4 regions of the Vibrio sp. Vb1554 genome follow, and region 2 is predicted to be linked to each of the others. Evidence: predicted binding sites of a transcription regulator. Region 2 holds the regulator's gene; each other region holds the start of a gene.
What was found. Region 2 encodes CRP, which controls carbon source genes, mostly activating them, when cyclic AMP is high. Its sites were predicted from a motif close to TGTGANNNNNNTCACA; they were not measured.

Region 1 (2,207 bases), on a different contig from region 2:
CGTGCCGCAGGCGATGAAGTTCGTTCACGACATCGCGATTATTAAGTAAGGGGGGGAAAGCTCCACATTCACGGCATACCATCGCCGGACGCTTAGGGTTCGCATGTTGCAGAACGTAACGCTTTGCATCACTCAATCCAAAGTTGTCACACGCCAATGTTTTACAAAAGTTGAGTTGTAACCCATCTGCGTCTTTTGGCAGTTCGCCGTTAGACACAATCGCCCCCTCGGGATAATTCGGGCAGCCAGCATAACTCTGGCTGCAAATTATTACTTACTATTTGTTCTTAGATGTTGATTGCAGTTTCTAGTGCAACTTTCATCATGTCGTTGAACGACTTCTGACGCTCTTCTGAGCTTAGTTTTTCACCACGGATGATGTGGTCAGAAACTGTCAGGATAGTCAGTGCTTTCGCGCCTAGGTCAGCTGCTACGCCGTAGATACCAGCCGCTTCCATGTCTACACCTAGGATGCCTAGTTTTTCCATCTTCTCGAAGATGTCTGCTTCTGGTGTGTAGAACAGGTCTGCAGAGAATACGTTACCTACTTTTACAGGCACTTCCTGAGCGCGCGCTTGGTTAACTGCTTCTTCTAGAAGACCGTAATCAGCGATTGCTGCGAAATCGTGGTTGTTGAAACGGATACGGTTAACTTTAGAGTCTGTAGAAGCACCCATACCGATAACAACGTCCATTAGTTTCACGTCGTCACGTACTGCACCACAGCTACCCACACGGATAACGTTTTTCACGCCGTATTCAGCGATTAGCTCGTGTACGTAGATACAGCAAGACGGGATACCCATGCCGTGGCCCATTACAGAAACTTTTTTGCCTTTGTAAGTGCCAGTAAAGCCGAACATGTTGCGAACGTCACAAACTTGTTTCACATCTTCTAGGAACGTTTCAGCGATGTATTTAGCGCGCAACGGGTCGCCTGGCATTAGAACTGTTTCAGCGAAATCACCTGGTTGTGCGTTAATGTGTGGGGTTGCCATAAGTGCTCTCCAAAGTTTTGTTTTGATAAAACGCCTCTATTATAGAACGCTATTACCAATTCTGTTGAACTTGTTCGTTTTCGTTGAGGCAATAATAACGGGACGTACAGTGGCCCCTTGAGAGCTTAGTCACAAAAACCACGCATTTAGAAACTGCAACTCCTATTGATAACCAAATCTGTTGAAATCAAAAGAGCAATCGATTTGCTTTTGAGCAGTTTGTCGATTGCGCGCACAAATTCTTTGTTTTTGGGCCAAACTTTTTTCTGACAGCTGGTTGATCGAAATACTTTCGAGTGAAGTAAAACGATTAAATTGTACAACTTATTTTCTTGTACAATCTGGAAAGGCTTGCTATAAGTTATACAACAAAACTTTTTGTATAGGGATGCGTCATCATGGAATCTTCGATCAAAGTAGGTATCAGTTCGTGTGTTTTGGGTGAACGAGTGCGTTTTGACTCTGGTCATAAGGTGAGCAACTTTGTGACTAAAGAGCTTAGCCCGTATTTTGACTTTATTTCGGTATGCCCTGAAGTCGGCGTAGGTATGCCAGTACCCCGTCCAACCATTCGTCTTGTTTCTAATGAAGAGCGTGTTGCATTGGTTGAAACCAAAAATCCAGAAAATGATCATACCGACAATATGCTCACTTACTCGGCCAATAAAGTAGATGAACTTCAAAGCGAGCAGCTTTGTGGTTACATCGTTTGTGCTAAGTCACCAACTTGTGGCATGGAGCGAGTCAAGGTTTACAGCAAGAACAGTGCTGCGAAAGAAGGTGTTGGCTTGTATACACAAACATTGATGCAAAAAATGCCTTGGTTGCCTGTTGAAGAGGATGGCAGACTTAACGACCCTGTATTGAAAGAAAATTTTATCACTCGAGTATTTTGTCTAAATGACTTTTACGACTCGATGGATGGTGAGCCTACTCGTGGCAAAATCATCGACTTTCATTCGCGCTACAAACTGACGTTAATGGCACACCACCCAGAGTCATACCGCTCCCTTGGCCGCTTAGTCGCTGATGTCGCTAATTATGAAATTGAAGACTTTTACCAAGAGTATCGTTTAGGACTGATGAAGGCGTTAACGAATCGGGCTAGCCGCAAAAATAACACAAATGTGTTGATGCATTTACAAGGGTACTTCAAACGCTCACTAACTAAAGAAGAAAAAGAAGAGTTAGCGACAGTGATTCACGACT
Region 2 (2,207 bases):
GGTTACAAGGCGTGTGGTGATTACGTTTTCGAAAGCAAAAAGCTGGTTGCTAAGCACTATGAGCACCCAGATCCGAAGCAACCTAAAGTATTTATTAGTGAGCTAAAAGTTGAAGAGTGCTCGCCTGAGCTACAAGAGATTGTGAAAAATTTGGTGGCACAAGTCGATGCTGACAAGCTGAACGATAGCGCATTCTTACATGGTGGACGCTTGTGGGATTTAAGCTTTGCTGATTACCAAACGTTGGCTAAAGAAAGTGAGTACGCATCTTGGCTTGCGGCGCATGGTTACGGAGCAAACCACTTCACGGTGAGCGTTAACCAACTCAATGAATATGAAGAAGTGAAGCAGGTAAACGATCATCTGCGTACCGCTGGGTTTACCATTAATGAAAATGGTGGTGAAGTGAAGGGCACTCCTGAGGTGTTGCTAGAGCAGTCATCGACCATGGCTGATAAAGTAGCGGTTCGTTTTAGCGAAGGCACTGAAATTATCCCTGGCGGGTTTTATGAATTTGCTAAGCGCTATCCGATGGAAAATGGTGATTTGTACCCAGGTTTCGTGGCCGCTTCAGCTGACAAAATCTTTGAAAGTACGAATGGCTAAGTTTTAGGGTTAACCTGTTAAGCTTACTCATTAGTGTTCGCTGCACCCTATCTCATTTGGTCATGAGCAAATAAAAAGCCACCAATGTTGCCATTGGTGGCTTTTATAATTTTGTTCGTGTCACTCTAGTTTGAGATTAACGAGTACCGTAAACCACGATGGTTTTACCGTGAGCAGAGATTAGGTTCTGCTCTTCTAGCATCTTCAAAATACGACCTACTGTCTCACGAGAACAGCCAACAATTTGACCGATTTCTTGACGAGTGATCTTGATTTGCATGCCGTCTGGGTGAGTCATTGCGTCTGGTTGTTTTGCAAGGTTCAGAAGCGTCTGAGCGATACGACCAGTTACGTCTAGGAACGCCAGGTCACCCACTTTTTGGCTAGTTACTTGAAGACGACGAGCCATCTGCGCAGAAAGACGCATTAGGATGTCTGGGTTTACTTGGATAAGCTGACGGAACTTCTTGAAAGAAATTTCAGCAACTTCACAAGGAGATTTAGCACGAACCCAAGCTGTGCGCTCTTGGTCTTCCTCGAATAGACCAAGTTCACCAATAAAGTCTCCTTGGTTTAGGTAAGAAAGGATCATCTCCTTACCTTCTTCGTCTTTGATAAGAACCGCAACAGAACCTTTAACGATGTAGTACAAAGTTTCTGCCTTTTCGCCCGCGTGAATTAGCGTGCTCTTTGAAGGGTACTTATGAATATGACAGTGTGAAAGAAACCACTCTAATGTTGGGTCGGTTTGAGGTTTACCTAGAACCATAATATCTCACTTCCTCTGCAGGGTACGCTTGCGCTATCCATATTTTAGCTAAGCCTGAATTAGGCCTACTAGAATAAGAGCACTTTTTATATGCTGCAAGCTCTCTTGTGTTTCGGTAAGAAATAGTATCCTTTTTCGAAAACGATTTCTTGATTTTAATCGTGCCATGATTGAGATTTTGTAAGCAAAACTGTGCACATGATCACGGTATGAAAAGTAAACATCTTCGCAGGCAGGTTTTTAGCCAATTTTCCCTGTTTCGATGAGCTGTTGTAGGATAGGCCGAACTATGAGCTCCATTGCAAAGCTCATCTTACCGCCGGGTACGACAATCGTGTTGTGGCGTGACATGAATGAGCCATCAATCATGGCCAGCAGATATGGGAAGTCGACATTCTTGATACCGCGTAGGCGAATCACCACAAAACTCTCATCCAAACTAGGGATGCCTTTTGCATTAAGTGGGTTGGAAGTATCAACGGTCGGTACGCGCTGGAAGTTGATGTGAGTACGAGAAAACTGAGGAGTGATATAGTTGAGGTAATCGTCCATGGATCGCACGATTGAGTCCATTACCGCTTCACGCGAATGGCCGCGATCGCGAGTGTCGCGTACGAATTTTTGTATCCACTCTAAGTTCACAATCGGCACCATGCCAATTAAGAAATCCACATGTTGAGCAACATTAACATCACCATCCACCACGCCACCATGTAACCCTTCATAAAACAGCACGTCGCTGTTTTCGGGTAAGTCTTGCCACGGTGTAAACGTGCCTGGCATTTGATTGTAGGGAACCGCTTCGTCAAACGTGTGCAGATAACGGCGCACG
Region 3 (2,207 bases), on a different contig from region 2:
GCGTATTCGATTAGTGCAACTTGCATACCCAAACAAATACCCAGGTAAGGCACGTTATTTTCACGTGCATATTGAGCCGCACGGATCTTGCCTTCAATACCACGATCGCCGAAGCCACCTGGTACTAGGATTGCGTCCAAACCTTCTAGAAGTTCAACGCCTTTTGTTTCGATATCTTGTGAGTCTACATACTTAATTGTGACGCTTAGGCGGTTTTTCAAGCCAGCGTGTTTAAGCGCTTCGTTCACAGATTTGTATGCATCTGGTAATTCAATGTATTTACCAACCATACCGATGGTTACTTCACCAGTAGGATTTGCTTCTTCGTAGATAACCTGTTCCCATTCAGAAAGGTCTGCTTCCGGAGCAGTAATACCAAAGCGAGCACACACAAGGTCATCTAGACCTTGAGATTTAATCAACTGAGGGATCTTGTAGATAGAGTCTACATCCTTCATTGAAATTACTGCTTTTTCTGGAACATTACAGAACAGTGCGATTTTTTTACGCTCATTCGCAGGAATAACGCGATCGCTACGGCAAACTAGGATATCTGGCTGAATACCGATAGATAGAAGTTCTTTTACAGAGTGTTGCGTCGGCTTAGTTTTCACTTCGCCCGCTGCCGCTAGGTAAGGAACAAGTGTTAGGTGCATGAACATTGCGCGCTCACGGCCTAGCTCAACAGCTAGCTGACGAATCGCTTCCATAAATGGTAGTGATTCGATATCACCAACAGTACCGCCAACTTCAACGATAGCCACATCATGGCCTTCAGAACCTGCAATAACGCGATCTTTGATTGCGTTAGTGATATGAGGGATAACTTGAATAGTTGCGCCTAGGTAGTCACCACGACGTTCTTTACGAAGTACGTCGGCATAAACACGACCTGCAGTGAAGTTGTTACGCTTGGTCATCTTGGTACGGATAAAACGCTCGTAGTGACCAAGGTCAAGGTCAGTCTCTGCGCCATCTTCTGTAACGAACACTTCACCGTGCTGAGTAGGGCTCATTGTGCCCGGGTCAACGTTGATGTAAGGGTCAAGCTTCATCATAGTCACTTTAAGACCACGAGCTTCTAGAATAGCCGCAAGAGATGCTGCTGCAATACCTTTACCTAGAGAGGATACAACCCCGCCAGTAACAAAAATGTAATTTGTCGTCATGTTTAACCTGAAATTGGTTGAATGAGGGAAATGGAGTGCTTCTGGACGGGAGATAAATATACCAGAAGCTCCTTACCGCCACAACGTGAAATCTATCACACCGTAATTTTTTATTTTTTGCTTCAAATCAAAGTGAGCAAAGACAAACCAAAGTCCGTTTTCGTGTAACCAAACAAGCTGACCTTATATTATGTATTCTGCCAGTTTACCTCTGCCTCGATTCTTCTTGTTTTACTTCATCCCAAAAATGGTCAAGTTCTGATAAAGAACAATCTGTAAGTACTTTGCCTGACTGCTGGACCTTGCCTTCAACTTGTTTAAAACGTCGCGCAAACTTTACGTTTGCTTTTCCTAGCGCGACTTCTGGGTTTTTATCAAGGTGGCGAGCCAAATTGACAGTCGCAAATAGCAAATCACCGAGCTCCAACTCAACTTTCTCTTCATCGGGCTGAACTTGCAGTGCCTCTTCCATGACTTCGTCAATTTCTTCTCGTACTTTATCGACAACCGGGCCAAGTGAATCCCAATCAAACCCAAATTTTGCACATTTTTTCTGAATTTTTGTAGCACGAGAAAGTGCAGGTAAAGAGTTTGGTATTGAGTCTAGGATACTTTCTTCCGCTTTGCCTACTAGGGCTTTTTCTTTTGCTTTTTCCGCTTCCCAGTTCGCGTTAATTTCCTCGTCAGATTCAAACTCAACATCTGAAAAAACGTGCGGGTGGCGACGAGTCAGTTTTTCGTTCACGGTTTCGACGACATCCGAAAAGTCAAACAGCTCTTGCTCTTTCGCTAGTTGACTGTAAAAAATCACCTGAAACAACAAATCCCCTAGCTCTTCTTTTAGATTGGGCCAATCTCGATTTTGAATCGCGTCCACCACTTCGTAGGTTTCTTCTATAGTATGCGGAACGATGGTGTCAAAGGTTTGTTTTAAGTCCCAAGGGCAACCATTTTCTGGGTCACGCAGCTTCGCCATGATTTGTTCTAACTGTTCAATTGGATGACTCATTTTTTGTTCCTTTAAACCTTTCTATTAAA
Region 4 (2,207 bases), on a different contig from region 2:
TAGGGTAAGCCTTAACGCAAACTAGATTTTAAAACGCCCTTGGCTATAAACTTAGCCAAGGGCGTTTTTATATAAGGATAAGATATGAATTGGTTTAAACGTGGGCTAAAGCGTTACGACAACTGGTGTAAAGAGATGGGGCTAACTCCCGATCAGAAACGCAGTTGTGTCCCATATCGAAAAGACCCAGCCCATCAAACTGAAGAGAAGAGTGAAGCCCAACCATCCTCTGATTTTCTGCCCGCAGATACAGATAAAAAGCGTCAAGATGAAGCTCTTTGATACGCACTGCCACTTTGATTTTGATGTGTTTCAAGATGACTTTGCACATCAACTTGAGCTTGCTCAAACGCAAGGCGTCGCAAGAATTTTGATTCCTTCCGTCGGTCCGCAAAACTGGGCTCGTATTCAAACTTTGGCAGAGCAACATGCCAATTTGTATTATGCGCTCGGCTTTCATCCGTATTTTCTTGAAGATAACGTTGAGCAGCACCTTACAGAGCTAGAAGGCTATCTAAATCAAAAAGGGCAGCAGTGCGTGGCAATAGGAGAGTGTGGTTTAGATTTTGCCATTGATGTTGATCCACAGTTGCAAGAAAAGATACTTGAAGTTCAATTTGAGCTGGCTAGACGCTTCGAGCTCCCAGTTATTTTACATAGCCGAAAAGCGCACAATCGCCTCATTCAAATGGTGAAAGCGGCGAATCTCCCTAGAGGTGGTGTGCTACACGCTTTTTCTGGGAGTTATCAGCAAGCCATGGAGTGGGTCAAATTAGGTTTTTTTATCGGTGTAGGAGGAACGATTACCTACCCAAGAGCCAAGAAAACACGCGACGCAATTCAAAAATTACCACTCGAAAACCTAGTAATCGAAACAGACGCACCAGATATGCCTATACTTGGATATCAAGGGGAGTCAAATCACCCAGCCAAACTCATTCACGTCTTTAATGAGCTCGTAGAGTTGCATAACGGCCGAAAGCAATCGATTGCCTCTCAACTGTGGAAAAATAGCAATTTTGCTTTCTCGATATGTGAATAAAATCTAAAGATGTGGTTTGAAATCGAAAACGTTTTCCTGCTTATTGTGAATTAACTCACAAAGCTGGTTGAATCAATCATGAATCTTATAGGAAAGTGTGAGGCTGGCATTACTTTAATTGATTCTGCATGAGTATAATTGCCCCCGCTTTATAGCTCCATTTTGTAACACGCCAATAAATAACTTATAAGGAAGTCATAAACTATGAGCCTGTTTATGAGCCTAATCGGTATGGTAGTGCTTCTTGCGATTGCAGTGGCATTTTCTAACAACCGAAAAGCTATCAACTTTAGAACTGTGGGTGGCGCATTCGCTATCCAATTCGCATTAGGTGCATTTGTTCTGTATGTACCTTGGGGCCGTGATCTACTAAACGGTTTCTCTTCAGGTGTTTCTAACGTTATCAACTACGGTAACGATGGTTCATCATTCCTGTTCGGTGGTCTTGTTTCTGACAAGATGTTCGAAGTATTCGGCGGCGGCGGTTTCATCTTCGCATTCCGTGTTCTTCCTACACTGATCTTCTTCTCTGCACTGATTTCAGTTCTTTACTACATTGGCGTTATGCAATGGGTTATCAAGATTCTTGGTGGCGCACTACAAAAAGCGCTAGGCACTTCTCGTGCGGAATCAATGTCAGCGGCAGCTAACATTTTCGTAGGTCAAACTGAGGCACCTCTAGTTGTTCGCCCATTCGTTCCAAAAATGACTCAATCAGAGCTATTCGCGGTAATGTGTGGTGGTCTAGCTTCTGTTGCTGGTGGTGTACTAGCTGGTTACGCATCTATGGGTGTTCCACTAGAGTACCTAGTTGCGGCATCATTCATGGCAGCACCAGGTGGTCTACTGTTCGCTAAAATCCTTCACCCAGAGACTGACCAGCCTCACGAAAGTATCGAAGAAGCGATGGACGGCGGTGACGACAAACCAGTTAACGTAATCGACGCAGCTGCGGGCGGTGCGGCTTCTGGTCTACAACTTGCGCTTAACGTAGGTGCAATGCTAATCGCATTCGTTGGTCTAATCGCGCTAATCAACGGTATGCTAGGTGGCATCGGTGGTTGGTTCGGCATGCCAGAACTAACGCTAGAGCTAATCCTAGGTTACGCGTTCTCTCCACTAGCATTCCTAATCGGTGTTCCATGGGCAGAAGCTGTAACAGCTG

Region 1: deoD (purine-nucleoside phosphorylase) is a predicted target of CRP. The motif match lies at 1,117-1,132, and genes of this name have one in related genera.
Region 3: R8N28_RS15450 (CTP synthase) is a predicted target of CRP. The motif match lies at 1,254-1,269, and genes of this name have one in related genera.
Region 4: R8N28_RS16770 (NupC/NupG family nucleoside CNT transporter) is a predicted target of CRP. The motif match lies at 1,087-1,102, and genes of this name have one in related genera.

What each region holds. Positions count from the first base shown of each region.
Region 1 covers NZ_JAWPOJ010000003.1:272,431-274,637, forward strand. The annotation lists gene R8N28_RS04770 (hypothetical protein) at 1-217, opposite strand, end outside; gene deoD (purine-nucleoside phosphorylase) at 288-998, opposite strand; gene R8N28_RS04780 (YbgA family protein) at 1,397-2,207, shown strand, end outside.
Region 2 covers NZ_JAWPOJ010000049.1:1,924-4,130, forward strand. The annotation lists gene R8N28_RS22670 (DUF1338 domain-containing protein) at 1-606, shown strand, start outside; gene crp (cAMP-activated global transcriptional regulator CRP) at 743-1,375, opposite strand; gene R8N28_RS22680 (phosphoribulokinase) at 1,616-2,207, opposite strand, start outside.
Region 3 covers NZ_JAWPOJ010000018.1:37,250-39,456, forward strand. The annotation lists gene R8N28_RS15450 (CTP synthase) at 1-1,169, opposite strand, end outside; gene mazG (nucleoside triphosphate pyrophosphohydrolase) at 1,375-2,178, opposite strand.
Region 4 covers NZ_JAWPOJ010000021.1:11,150-13,356, reverse strand. The annotation lists gene R8N28_RS16780 (DUF5363 family protein) at 85-282, shown strand; gene R8N28_RS16775 (TatD family hydrolase) at 269-1,042, shown strand; gene R8N28_RS16770 (NupC/NupG family nucleoside CNT transporter) at 1,247-2,207, shown strand, end outside.